One region of the Pectobacterium nicotianae genome, then DNA from elsewhere that is predicted to be linked to it. Evidence: predicted binding sites of a transcription regulator. Region 1 holds the regulator's gene; each other region holds the start of a gene.
What was found. The regulator CRP, encoded in region 1, controls carbon source genes, mostly activating them, when cyclic AMP is high. The targets are predictions, from matches to a motif close to ATGTGANNNNNNTCACAT.

Region 1 (4,033 bases):
CCGTGAAAGGTAAAGGGAGCCGCGTCTGGGATCAGGACGGTCGCGAGTATATCGATTTCTCCGGCGGTATTGCGGTTACGGCGCTGGGTCACTGTCATCCTGCATTGGTGAATGCGTTGCAGCAGCAGGGTGAAAAGCTGTGGCATACCAGCAATATTTTCACTAATGAGCCTGCGTTGCGCCTCGCCAGCAAATTGATTGATGCGACTTTTGCCGACCGTGTGTTCTTTGTTAACTCCGGTGCCGAGGCCAACGAAGCTGCCTTTAAGCTGGCGCGTCACTATGCGGTTAAACGCCATAGTCCGTATAAAACCAAGATCATCTCCTTCTACAATGCATTCCATGGTCGGACGCTGTTCACCGTTTCGGTCGGCGGACAGCCTAAATATGCCGATGGCTTCGGGCCTAAGCCTGCCGATATTGTTCATGTACCCTTCAACGATCTGGCTGCTGTTAAAGCGGTGATGGACGATCATACCTGTGCAGTCGTGCTGGAACCGGTTCAGGGTGAAGGGGGGATTACGCCTGCTACGCCTGAATTTTTACAAGGCGTTCGCGATCTGTGCGATCAGCACAAGGCGCTGCTGGTGTTTGATGAAGTGCAGAGCGGAATGGGGCGTACTGGCAAACTATTCAGCTACATGCACTACGGCATTACGCCGGATATTCTCACAACGGCTAAAGCACTGGGCGGTGGTTTCCCAATTAGTGCAATGCTGACGACGGAAGAGATCGCATCGGCCATGACGGTTGGGGTACACGGCACCACCTATGGCGGCAACCCGCTGGCCTGTGCGGTGGCGGAAGCCGCGCTGGATATTATCAATACGCCAGAAGTGCTGTCAGGCGTGGCGGATCGCCACGATCGCTTTGTCAGTGAGCTTGAGAAAATCAATCAGCAGTTCGGTGTATTCGAACAGGTTCGCGGTATGGGTTTGCTGCTGGGTGCAGAACTGAAACCGCAATGGCATGGTCGTGCGGGCGAGTTTCTGGCGGCGGCAACGTCTCAGGGGCTTATGGTGCTGATGGCTGGGCCGAATGTGATCCGCTTTGTACCGTCGTTGATCATTGATGAAGATGATATTGCGCAGGGGATGGCGAAATTCGCTAAAGCCGTCGCGCAGGTCGTTAACGCAGCAAACTGATTACGTTACGCCATAAAAAAACGTAGGGAACGTTTTTCAACGTCGCTTGCGACGGCCCGTTAGGGTGGCGGCCAGGGATGGCACGCCATAAAAAAACGCAGGGAACGTTTTTCAGCGTTGCGTTAGCAACGACCCGTAGGGTGGTGAGCAGGAAGCTCGCCATAAAAAAAGCGTGAGGCCGAGGCTTCACGCTTTTTTATTGGTAGGGTACAGCGACAGGGGCTTAGCGAGTGCCGTAAACGACAATCGTTTTACCGTGTGCAGAGATCAGGTTCTGGTCTTCTAACATTTTCAGAATGCGGCCCACGGTTTCACGCGAGCAGCCAACGATTTGCCCAATTTCCTGACGGGTAATTTTTATTTGCATGCCATCTGGATGCGTCATGGCATCAGGTTGTTTGGCCAGGTTGAGTAGGGTTTGGGCAATACGGCCGGTCACATCAAGGAAGGCGAGGTTGCCGACTTTCTCAGAGGTAACCTGAAGTCTGCTGGCCATTTGCGCAGACAGACGCATGAGGATATCCGGGTTAACCTGGATGAGCTGGCGGAATTTTTTATAGGAAATTTCAGCCACTTCACAGGCAGTTTTTGCCCGCACCCAGGCGCTGCGCTCCTGACCTTCTTCAAACAGGCCGAGCTCGCCGATAAAATCGCCCTGATTGAGGTAGGAAAGAATCATTTCCTTGCCTTCTTCATCTTTGATTAGCACTGCGACAGAGCCTTTCACGATGTAGTAAAGCGTTTCTGCTTTTTCACCTTGGTGAATCAGCGTGCTCTTCGATGGATACTTGTGAATATGACAATGGGAAAGGAACCATTCGAGAGTTGGATCTGTTTGCGGTTTGCCGAGAACCATTCGCTATCATCCTCTGTTGTAATTCACTGCGCAAATTACAGGGGTCAGAGTTCCCTGTACGGCGTGTTTAACTGCTAAAAAAATAAAATTCAGTCTAGGCAGAATGACGTCAGGGAATATACTGAAACCACTGTACCCTTTATTTTCCGGTTGCTGCCTTGCCGCACCGTAAACGTGGCTGGGGTATGTCTGGCCAGGTCATCATCTTCTTCGTTTCTGGGTTTGTCCAGAAAAGGTCTATTCTATTTTCGTTTTAACACAGCTTTAAGGACGTGTCTTGTGTTGTCTCGCTTCAGCATGACAAAGCGCTGATTAACGCTGGTTTTTGTACAGTAACGGTATAAATTTTCAAAAAATTTTTAGTGGAGAGGCATCATGCAGGCACGGGTAAAATGGGTTGAAGGCTTAACGTTTTTGGGCGAATCCGCATCAGGACATCAGATATTGATGGACGGCAATTCCGGTGATAAAGCGCCCAGTCCGATGGAAATGGTGCTGATGTCTGTGGGGGGATGCAGTGCGATTGATGTGGTATCGATTCTGCAAAAAGGCCGCAACGATGTAGCGGATTGTGAAGTGAAATTAACGTCAGAGCGTCGGTCTGACGCGCCGCGTTTATTTACCCACATCAATCTGCATTTTATCGTGACGGGAAAAGGATTGACCGACAAAGTTGTTGAACGAGCCGTCGCACTGTCGGCGGAAAAATACTGCTCTGTGGCACTGATGCTGGGTAAAGCCGTTGAGGTAACGCACAGCCACGAAATTAGAGTACTGGAATAATCCCTTTCTCTGGGCACTCATTCTGGTCACTTAAGCCTGTTATTAGGGGAAACACAGGGGGAGGTTCTCGTAGGGAGGCCTCACCCCTGTGGTCGCCCCGTGTATCTCGATGCTTATTCGATGGTTTTCCCTTCAATTAACCGCTGTACCAGCGGCGCCATGATTAATTCCATCGCCAATCCCATCTTCCCGCCGGGAACGACCAGCGTGTTGATGTGGGAGATAAAGGAACCCTGCAACATGGCGAGCAGATAGGGATAATCAATATTGTCCAATCCCTGAAAATGAATCACGACGAAGCTTTCGTCCAGTGATGGAATCGATTTGGCGGCGAACGGATTGGAGGTGTCTACGGTAGGCACACGCTGGAAGTTGATGTGTGTGCGAGAGAACTGTGGCGTGATATAGGTGATGTAATCTTCCATTGAGCGGACGACGGAATCCATCACCGCTTCACGCGAGTGGCCGCGCTCATTAACGTCACGAATCAGCTTTTGAATCCATTCCAGGTTGACGATCGGCACCACGCCGACGAGTAAATCCACATGCTGTGCCACATCATTTTGCTCTGTGACTACGCCGCCGTGGAGCCCTTCATAGAACAGGATGTCGGTGGGTTCCGGCATTGGCTCCCACGGCGTGAACGTTCCGGGAACCTGATTATAGGGAATTGCTTCATCGTAGGTATGAAGGTATTTACGCGTCTGGCCGCGCCCGTGCAGGCCATATTCGATAAACGACTGTTCCAGCAGGCTGAAATCATTCGCTTCCGGGCCGAAATAGCTGATGTGGCGCCCTGAATCACGCGCTTTACGAATCGCCATATCCATTTCCGGGCGGGTATAGCGGTGAAAGCTATCGCCTTCTAACTGGGCGGCACGCAGATCAAACTGCTGGAAAATCTTACGGAAGGCCAGACTGGTTGTCGTGGTTCCCGCTCCGCTGGAGCCGGTAACCGCAATAATCGGATGCTGATGTGACATAAGGTGCGTGACTCCGTGATCGCGATGCCCGCGTAGACCGAAGGCCTGCGCGCATCCTCAAAAAAGACGTAATTGTCATCATTGTTAGCATGTTTGGCGCGTTCTTTCACGACTTTCGGCATGCTCAATAGGGGGCATGACCTCCGGAATTGAGCTGGTTACGCGGCATGATATTGAGGGTTTCATGCAACTCAGACCACACCAACACCACCTCGCCAGACTGGAGTTGGCCGCGGATATCTTCCACTTTCTGCGCCAGCGAACGC
Region 2 (4,033 bases), 1.1 Mb from region 1:
GCAATTCAATACTCTGATTTTTTTATGCAAGTAGAGGGAATCATCGGAGTATTGATAACGTCATTATCACCTTGATTTGCTGATGACGGTGCAGGCGTTAACGTGACCCAAATCGGTTATTTCGGGTTTATAGAAGAGCATAAGAAGGAAGACATCGATGAAAAAGACCAAATTGACACAATCGCTGATCGTAGTTGCTCTGGGTTCTATTCTGGCTGGCGGTGCCATGGCTGAGGAAACGTTAGGGCAGAAAGTAGAACGTATCGCGGACACAACTGGTGCAAAAATCGATAGCTCCGCCAATAAAGCATCTGACTACGTCAGTGACAGCGCGATCACAGCAAAAGTGAAGAGTGCGTTGTTGGAAGACAAATCGATTACCAGCAGCGACATTTCCGTTGAAACATCAAATGGCGTCGTCACGCTGAGCGGCTTTGTCGGTAGTCAGGAATTGAGCACCCGTGCGGTGCAAATCGCTACGCAGGTTGAGGGCGTCCAGTCCGTCAGCGATAAACTGCAGGTGAAAGATTCCCAATCACAATCGGTTGGCGCTTATGCCGATGATGCTGTGATTACCAGCACGATTAAAGCCAAACTGCTGGCAGATGACATTGTTCCGTCCCGTAAAGTGAAAGTCGAAACGCAGGCTGGCGTCGTGCAGCTGAGCGGCGAGGTGGACAGCAAAGCGCAGTCCGATCGGGCTGAAAGTATTGCGAAGGCCGTTGACGGCGTGAAAAGCGTCAAGAACGACCTGGCAGTGAAATAACCGTCGCCATACCGTACAGGGTTATCCGTAATCGCGGATAACCCTACCTAATCCGCACAATAAAACACCACTTGTGGATACGCAGTCAGGACGCATGAAGCGCGTCAGGATGACCACCATGATTTTTCATTTTTTGTCTGGTAAGGAGAGCGTATGTTTCGTTGGGGCATTATATTTTTAGTTATCGCACTGATCGCGGCAGCACTGGGCTTCGGCGGATTGGCCGGTACAGCAGCTGGCGCGGCGAAAATCGTCTTTGTGGTCGGTATTATTCTGTTTCTGGTTAGCTTGTTCACGGGTCGAAAACGGCCGTAGCACAGCACCTTCTTTCATTCTTTCTCCACAGAAAGAAATGTCATACAGAGCACACAGCCGCGCCACGCGGCTGTCATATTTTACCGGCACACTATCTTCTAATACGACCCGCGTATTTGCTGCATTTCGACAGTTTATCAGGAGGGTTATGATGAATAGCGATATCGTTGTTGGCAAATGGAAACAGTGGAAAGGGAATTTCCTGGCACTGTGGGCTGATTGGTTTGACAGCGACTGTGCCTGGCTGGAAGGGAGTAATGATTACCTGTCCGGCGTCTTGCAAGAGGGTTACGGAAAAGCGCACGAAGAGGTATCCTCAGAGAAAACCACGCTACACTGAGGCCTCACCGCAACGACAAGTCCGATTCTGCCATGAGGCTTTGGCAGGGTATTACTTGGGCGTAGATTAGGTCGCCTCATCTTGACGGGCCTAATCTTGACGGAGAGAAGCAACGTGCTTTCTGAACGACACCGCTTTATCGATACCCACTGCCATTTCGATTTCCCCTTATTCTATGATGATGCACCGGAAAGCCTGCGTCTGGCGCAAGACGCTGGGGTTGAGCGCATCATTATTCCGGCTGTGGCTTCTCAGCATTTTGAGCGCGTGTTGACGCTCGCTCGCACCTACTCTCCACTTTATGCCGCACTGGGTCTTCACCCGCTGTATATCGCTGAACATCAGGAAAGCGACCTGCTCCGTCTGGAAGAGGAACTGCGTCAGTTGCCTGTAACGCTGGTGGCGGTGGGGGAGATTGGGTTGGATCTCTATATGCCGGAACCGCAGTTTGAGCGGCAGCTTACCTTTCTTGAGGCTCAGCTTCGGCTGGCGAAAAAATACGATCTCCCGACGATCCTGCACTCGCGACGCAGCCACGACAGGCTGGCGCAATTGCTCCGCCGTATCGACGTGCCGCGTACTGGCGTAGTTCATGGGTTTGCAGGCAGTCTGGCGCAGGCGCAGGCCTTTATCCGGCTGGGCTATTACATCGGCGTGGGGGGAACCATTACCTATGACAGAGCGAACAAAACGCGTCAGGCGATCGCGCGGCTGCCGTTAGATCGGCTGCTGCTGGAAACTGACGCGCCCGATATGCCGATGAGTGGCTATCAGGGGCAACCCAACCGACCCGAGCGCATTTCGTGCGCGTTTCAAACGCTTTGTGAGTTACGTGCAGAACCGCCTGAAGAGATTGCTGAGGCGCTGTGGCAGAATTCGTTCAGGCTGTTTGGGCGGCTTACCCCGACATAACACTGCTACCGTTATGCTGAAACTCTTCCCCTAAAGCGGAAGCCTGTTTGCTTTCGCTTTTCTTTATTTCTGTGCAACAACAGACAGAACAGCCATTTCGATTTCATATACCAACCATAAAATTGTGATGAGGATCACTTTTTGGTGTTTTGGACTGTTCGATGTTGTATGTATTTGTGACATAAATTAGCGACCTTTACGGGCCTATCTCTATAATCGGCTCGCCAGCGCGTGCTTACCGCTCTGGCGACACGATTTTTATTATGCTCTCACTTTTTTCACGCGTTATAGGGAACTGCACATGCAACTCGTTATGAGTCTCATCGGCATGATTGTTCTGATACTGTGCGCGGTTATGCTGTCCAATAACCGTAAAGCTATCAGATTGCGCACCGTAGCCGGTGCTTTCATTCTTCAGGTCGGTATCGGTGCACTGGTGCTGTATGTACCCGTAGGCCGCAAGATTCTTGAAGGTTTGACGGGCGGTGTAGCAAACGTTATCGCCTACGGAAATCAAGGCGTTTCGTTCATGTTTGGCGGTTTGGTATCCGACAAAATGTTCGAAGTATTTGGCGGTGGTGGGTTTGTTTTCGCACTCCGCGTATTGCCGATTATCGTCTTTTTCTCTTCCCTTATCGCCGTGTTGTACTACATGGGCATTATGCAGTTGGTCATCAAGGTACTCGGTGGCGGATTGCAGAAACTGTTGGGAACCTCCCGTACTGAATCGCTCTCTGCGACGGCCAATATCTTTGTCGGCCAAACGGAAGCGCCGCTGGTGGTTCGTCCGTATATTGCCAACATGACGCAGTCAGAGCTGTTTGCGGTAATGTGCGGCGGGTTGGCGTCGATTGCAGGTGCGGTGATGGCGGGCTATGCCCAGATGGGCGTGCCGTTGGAATACCTGATTGCGGCCTCCTTTATGGCTGCGCCGGGTGGGTTACTGTTCGCCAAACTGATGGTGCCGGAAACGGAAAAAACGCACGACCATGATGAGATGGTTGGCTTTGTTGATGAAGACGATCGCCCGGCTAACGTCATTGATGCCGCGGCAAGCGGTGCGGCTTCTGGTATGCAACTGGCGCTGAATGTGGGCGCGATGTTGCTGGCGTTTATCGCCTTGATCGCCGTGTTGAACGGTATTCTGGGCGGTATCGGCGGCTGGTTTGACTATCCGCAGCTGTCACTGGAACTGATTCTGGGCTGGTGCTTTGCGCCTGTCGCGTTCCTGATTGGTATTCCGTGGAGTGAAGCAACTGTGGCGGGCTCGTTTATTGGGCAGAAGCTGATCGTCAACGAGTTCGTTGCTTACATGAATTTCAGTGAATATTTGAAAGCGGATAATGTGGTGCAGGCCGCGGGTTTGCAGGTTCTGTCGGATCATACCAAAGCTGTGATTTCGTTCGCGCTGTGCGGCTTTGCTAACCTTTCGTCTATTGCTATCCTTATTGGAGGTTTGGGCAGTATGGCACCGACTCGGCGTCAGGATATTGCCCGCTTTGGTTTGAAAGCGGTTGCGGCAGGTACGCTTTCTAACCTGATGAGCGCCTGCATCGCAGGGTTCTTCTTGGCCCTGTAAATGTAACCAGGCATTCTTGCAGTAGCGAGATGATGGGCGGCGAAAGTCGCCCATTGTTCGTTTAAGTCCCTACATTTTTCAGGGATTAAACGTGGCCTATGCAGCATTTACCGAATGCGGG
Region 3 (4,033 bases), 830 kb from region 1:
GCGACGTTAAGCGGCGATTGCTATTCTGCCAGCGCGAGGACTCCAACATCAGGCTGCTGTGCATGCCGTTTAGCGCGGTTGTTTTGCGTACCAGTGCGTGCCATGCCGCATCTATCGCATCTTTCTCCGCCCCGCTCATGCAGAGTTGCAGTAACCGATACTGATCCACCAATAGTTCGCCGATACTGCGGTCAACATCCTGCTTGATCGAGCGTGGCGAGAACAGCAAATCCGCCAGAATCGCACAGACGATGCCCAACACAATTTCGCTACAGCGTTCCACGGCAAACTGCGGCGTCAGCAGCGGTGTCCCCTGCGTCGACACAATAATAATCAACGCGGTATAGCCCGCCAGCCCGAACACATAGGCGTTTTCGACTTTAACCAGCGAGGAAACCCAGGTACAGAGGCCAGCCCAAATACAGCACAGCATCAACATCACAACCGGTGCGCGAACGGTGGCAATAATGATGACAAGTGCGCCGATACAGCCTATAAAGGTGCCGACGACACGCAGCATGCCACGATGGCGAATCGCGCCGGAAAATGGCTCGCCGCCCGCAGCAAACGCCGGGCCAGCAGCGACAATCGCCGCCGTCAGCACCGACCAGCGCGGCGTTTCCAACTGGAGGTGGAAGCCCAAAAACAGGGACAGCACGATCGCGAAGCTCAGCTTGAAAGCAAAGCGCAAGCGTGCAAACTGTGGCGTCGTAAAGAACATAGAGCCTGTTAGCGACGGAGTTTTCATCATCGCCTCACTTAGCCGAACTCACGCAGACGATACAGGAGACGGATGAGCGGCGAAGGCGTTTTATCATTGTTGACCTGCTCACCGGTGATCACCACGGTGGCCGTGGTGCCAGCCGGGTAGAGGTCGCCCATTTGGCTATCGAGGCGAATTTTTACCGGCACACGCTGCGCCAGGCGCACCCATTCCAGATTGGAATCCACGTTAGCCAGACCTTTACTGTTCGCGCTGTTACTGTTGTTATTCACCCCAGCCGCCACGCTATCAACCGTGCCATAAAATATCTTTTCGCTACCCAGCGGCGTAATTTCCACACGGTAGCCACGACGCACGCCTTCAAGCTTGGTCTCTTCCATGTACGCCAGCAGATAGAACGAATCCTTCTTCACCAGCGCTACCGCCGTGTTACCTCGTTCAATGAACTCACCGCTCTGCACATGCAGGTTGGTCACCCAGCCGTCGGCAGGGGCGCGTACCACGGTGCGTTCCAGCTCCAGTTGCGCCAGTGACAATACCGCCTGCGCTTTAGCAAGCTGGTGCGTGGCGGTTTCCAATGCATTACTGGACTGATCGATATTTTCCTGTGACATCGCACTGATGCCCAGTCGCGCCCGACGCCCTGATTCCCGACGTTTTTCCGTCACCAGCGCCTGATAGTAGGCAACATCGGCTTCCGCTTGCGCCACGGCCTGATGGTAGCGCGGCTGATCGATGACAAACAGCACGTCACCTTTGTTCACCAGCTGATTGTCCGTCACGCGAACATCGCTCAGTAACCCGCTGACGTCCGGCGCAATTGCCACGACATCCGCCGTAAATTTGGCATCACGCGTCCAGGGTGATTCGGTATAGAACGCCCAGACACGAAAAATGGCCACGATCGCACACAGTACAATCACCAACGTGATAACCACGCGGCTCAGTTTTTTGATCAGCACGGCCTGCTGTTTAAACAAGGGTAAAAAGAACGCTTTCACAGACACCTCACAGACCGTAACGGAACAGTAAATAAAACAGACAGCAGAACAGCGCGCTGTTAAACAGCGCAGGATGCCAGACGAAGTCATAGATCCCCGTCGGTTGCAGCAGGCGATTCACGACAAAAAACAGGGTCAGCGATACCAGCAAGACAAAAAATACGGGGGGAAATGACAGCCCGAACAGCACCATAACCGGGAGTGAACTCATCCTCTTTTCCTTTTTCTATTAGAGAGCGGCAACGAGCAGGTGCGCTACCGGGTGGTAAATTATGTCGTCTGGCGCGGCCTTTCAGCACCGACAACAGAGCCTCATCCCGCAGGCGAGTAGCCAACGGATGGGATAGCGTTAAACTGATGAATAGCGATGTCAGCAGAGGCTGACTAACGATGGGAAATCAGCGTATTACTCTAATTGGGTAAATAAACACAATCATTGAATGGCTCTGTTCTGCCCAGAACCACCGGATAGGCTATATTATGGATGCTTATTATCACCTTATCTACATAGCGTGATCTAAATCACTTTTAAGCCAGAGTGAATAATGGAAAGACTAAAGAGTATGTCGGTGTTTGCCCGCGTGGTGGAATTTGGTTCTTTTACCGCTGCTGCCCGTCAGTTACAGATGAGCGTATCCGCCGTCAGCCAGACCGTTACCAAGCTTGAAGATGAGCTACAGATTAAGCTGCTTAATCGCAGCACACGCAGCATTGGTTTGACGGAAGCAGGGAAAATCTATTACCACGGCTGTCGCCGCATGCTGCATGAGGCACATGAAGTCCATGAGCAGCTTTATGCCTTCAACAACACGCCGATCGGCACGCTGCGCATCGGCAGTTCTTCTACGATGGCGCAGAATGTGTTGTCCACCATGACTGCCGCTATGCTGAAGGAATATCCTGGTTTGTCCGTCAATCTGGTCACCGGAATTCCCGCTCCCGATCTGATTGCCGACGGGCTGGATATCGTTATCCGCGTCGGCGCGCTACAGGATTCCAGCCTGTTCTCGAAACGCTTAGGCTCGATGCCAATGGTGGTCTGCGCCGCAAAAAGCTATCTGGCACAGCACGGCACGCCGGATAAACCAGCAGATATGGTGAATTTTTCCTGGCTGGAATACAGCGTACGGCCCGACAGCGAATTCGAGCTGATCGCCCCGGAAGGCATTTCGACCCGCGTCACGCCACAAGGGCGCTTTGTCACTAACGACCCACAAACGCTGGTGCGTTGGCTTAAGACTGGCGCGGGTATCGCGTACGTGCCGCTCATGTGGGTCGTGGATGAAATTAACCGCGGTGAAATCGAGATTCTGTTTAACCGCTACCACTCCGACCCGCGCCCGGTCTACGCGCTCTACACCCGCAAAGACAACCTACCGCTGAAAGTACAAGTCTGCATTAACTACATGACGGAATACTTCAAAAACGTCGCCCTGACCTATCAGGGCTATCGGCAGAATCATAGCGAGGAAAAAAAGTAGGTTTTGCAAAGAGGAAAATGCGAGGCGTTTCCCTCTTTCATACAAAACACATCCCGATCCCACCATCCTTGCGTTATATCTCTTCCCTTCGTTCAGGAAAGTAAAATCACATGGATAACGTACGAATAAATTCGTACAATATAGGTGAGAGATGGGATTCAAGGATGCCAAAAAGCAGCTTATTGTCTGTTTGCAGTCAGGTAATGTGCTGCATGAAGCCAGAGGGAACATCAGCACGAAGAATTTGCTGGCAACCGGACAAACATCAATAACAGAACTCATTGATATTATTTATCAATCTGCCGGGCCATCTTACTCCTCTTCACCCCATCATTTTGCAGCGCATATTGATGTTCATATCATCCGTTGCCGCCATCGGGGAATACCGTGGTATATCAAATGGTATTTTACCGAGCCGGATTGTGTCTTTATTAGCGTCCACCATTGAGGCGATGACATGAAAATTTTCAAAGTCGGCGATACACAAGCCACTCTCTGTAACACATGCCAGTCACTTGAAACTGCGACGTTTCAGCTTAGAGACGTCCCGTTCAGCGATAATAGCGGCGTGGTGAGGCAGGTTTTGGTTGGCGTTTGCGAACGCTGCGGAAATGTTGCCATCATCCCCCATCAGTCGACCCCCATGATTAAGAAAGCGCTGGATGTGCAGCGTAAAGCGCTGGAAAGTCGAGTGCCCGCGCACATGATAGACATCCTGAATCTGGCAAGTTGCGAATTAGGTGGGGAGCCCGATTTTATTCCCACGCTGATGAAATATTATCTGCACACGCTGGCAGCTGACCACGCAGCGGCAAAAGATATCCCGC

Region 2: a site for CRP is predicted at 2,456-2,473, ahead of MYB54_RS19090 (NupC/NupG family nucleoside CNT transporter). Genes of this name have one in related genera too.
Region 3: a site for CRP is predicted at 2,236-2,253, ahead of aaeR (HTH-type transcriptional activator AaeR). Genes of this name have one in related genera too.

What each region holds. Positions count from the first base shown of each region.
Region 1 covers NZ_CP096821.1:436,454-440,486, forward strand. Annotated here, with positions in the region: gene argD (bifunctional acetylornithine/succinyldiaminopimelate transaminase) at 1-1,145, shown strand, start outside; gene crp (cAMP-activated global transcriptional regulator CRP) at 1,369-2,001, opposite strand; gene MYB54_RS01865 (OsmC family protein) at 2,377-2,784, shown strand; gene MYB54_RS01870 (phosphoribulokinase) at 2,898-3,767, opposite strand; gene MYB54_RS01875 (YheU family protein) at 3,892-4,033, opposite strand, start outside.
Region 2 covers NZ_CP096821.1:4,303,441-4,307,473, reverse strand. Annotated here, with positions in the region: gene osmY (molecular chaperone OsmY) at 158-766, shown strand; gene MYB54_RS19105 (DUF1328 domain-containing protein) at 920-1,081, shown strand; gene MYB54_RS19100 (CsbD family protein) at 1,233-1,421, shown strand; gene MYB54_RS19095 (TatD family hydrolase) at 1,536-2,333, shown strand; gene MYB54_RS19090 (NupC/NupG family nucleoside CNT transporter) at 2,635-3,912, shown strand.
Region 3 covers NZ_CP096821.1:4,535,488-4,539,520, forward strand. Annotated here, with positions in the region: gene aaeB (p-hydroxybenzoic acid efflux pump subunit AaeB) at 1-748, opposite strand, end outside; gene aaeA (p-hydroxybenzoic acid efflux pump subunit AaeA) at 760-1,725, opposite strand; gene aaeX (p-hydroxybenzoic acid efflux pump operon protein AaeX) at 1,733-1,936, opposite strand; gene aaeR (HTH-type transcriptional activator AaeR) at 2,271-3,206, shown strand; gene MYB54_RS20180 (hypothetical protein) at 3,358-3,654, shown strand; gene MYB54_RS20185 (hypothetical protein) at 3,664-4,033, shown strand, end outside.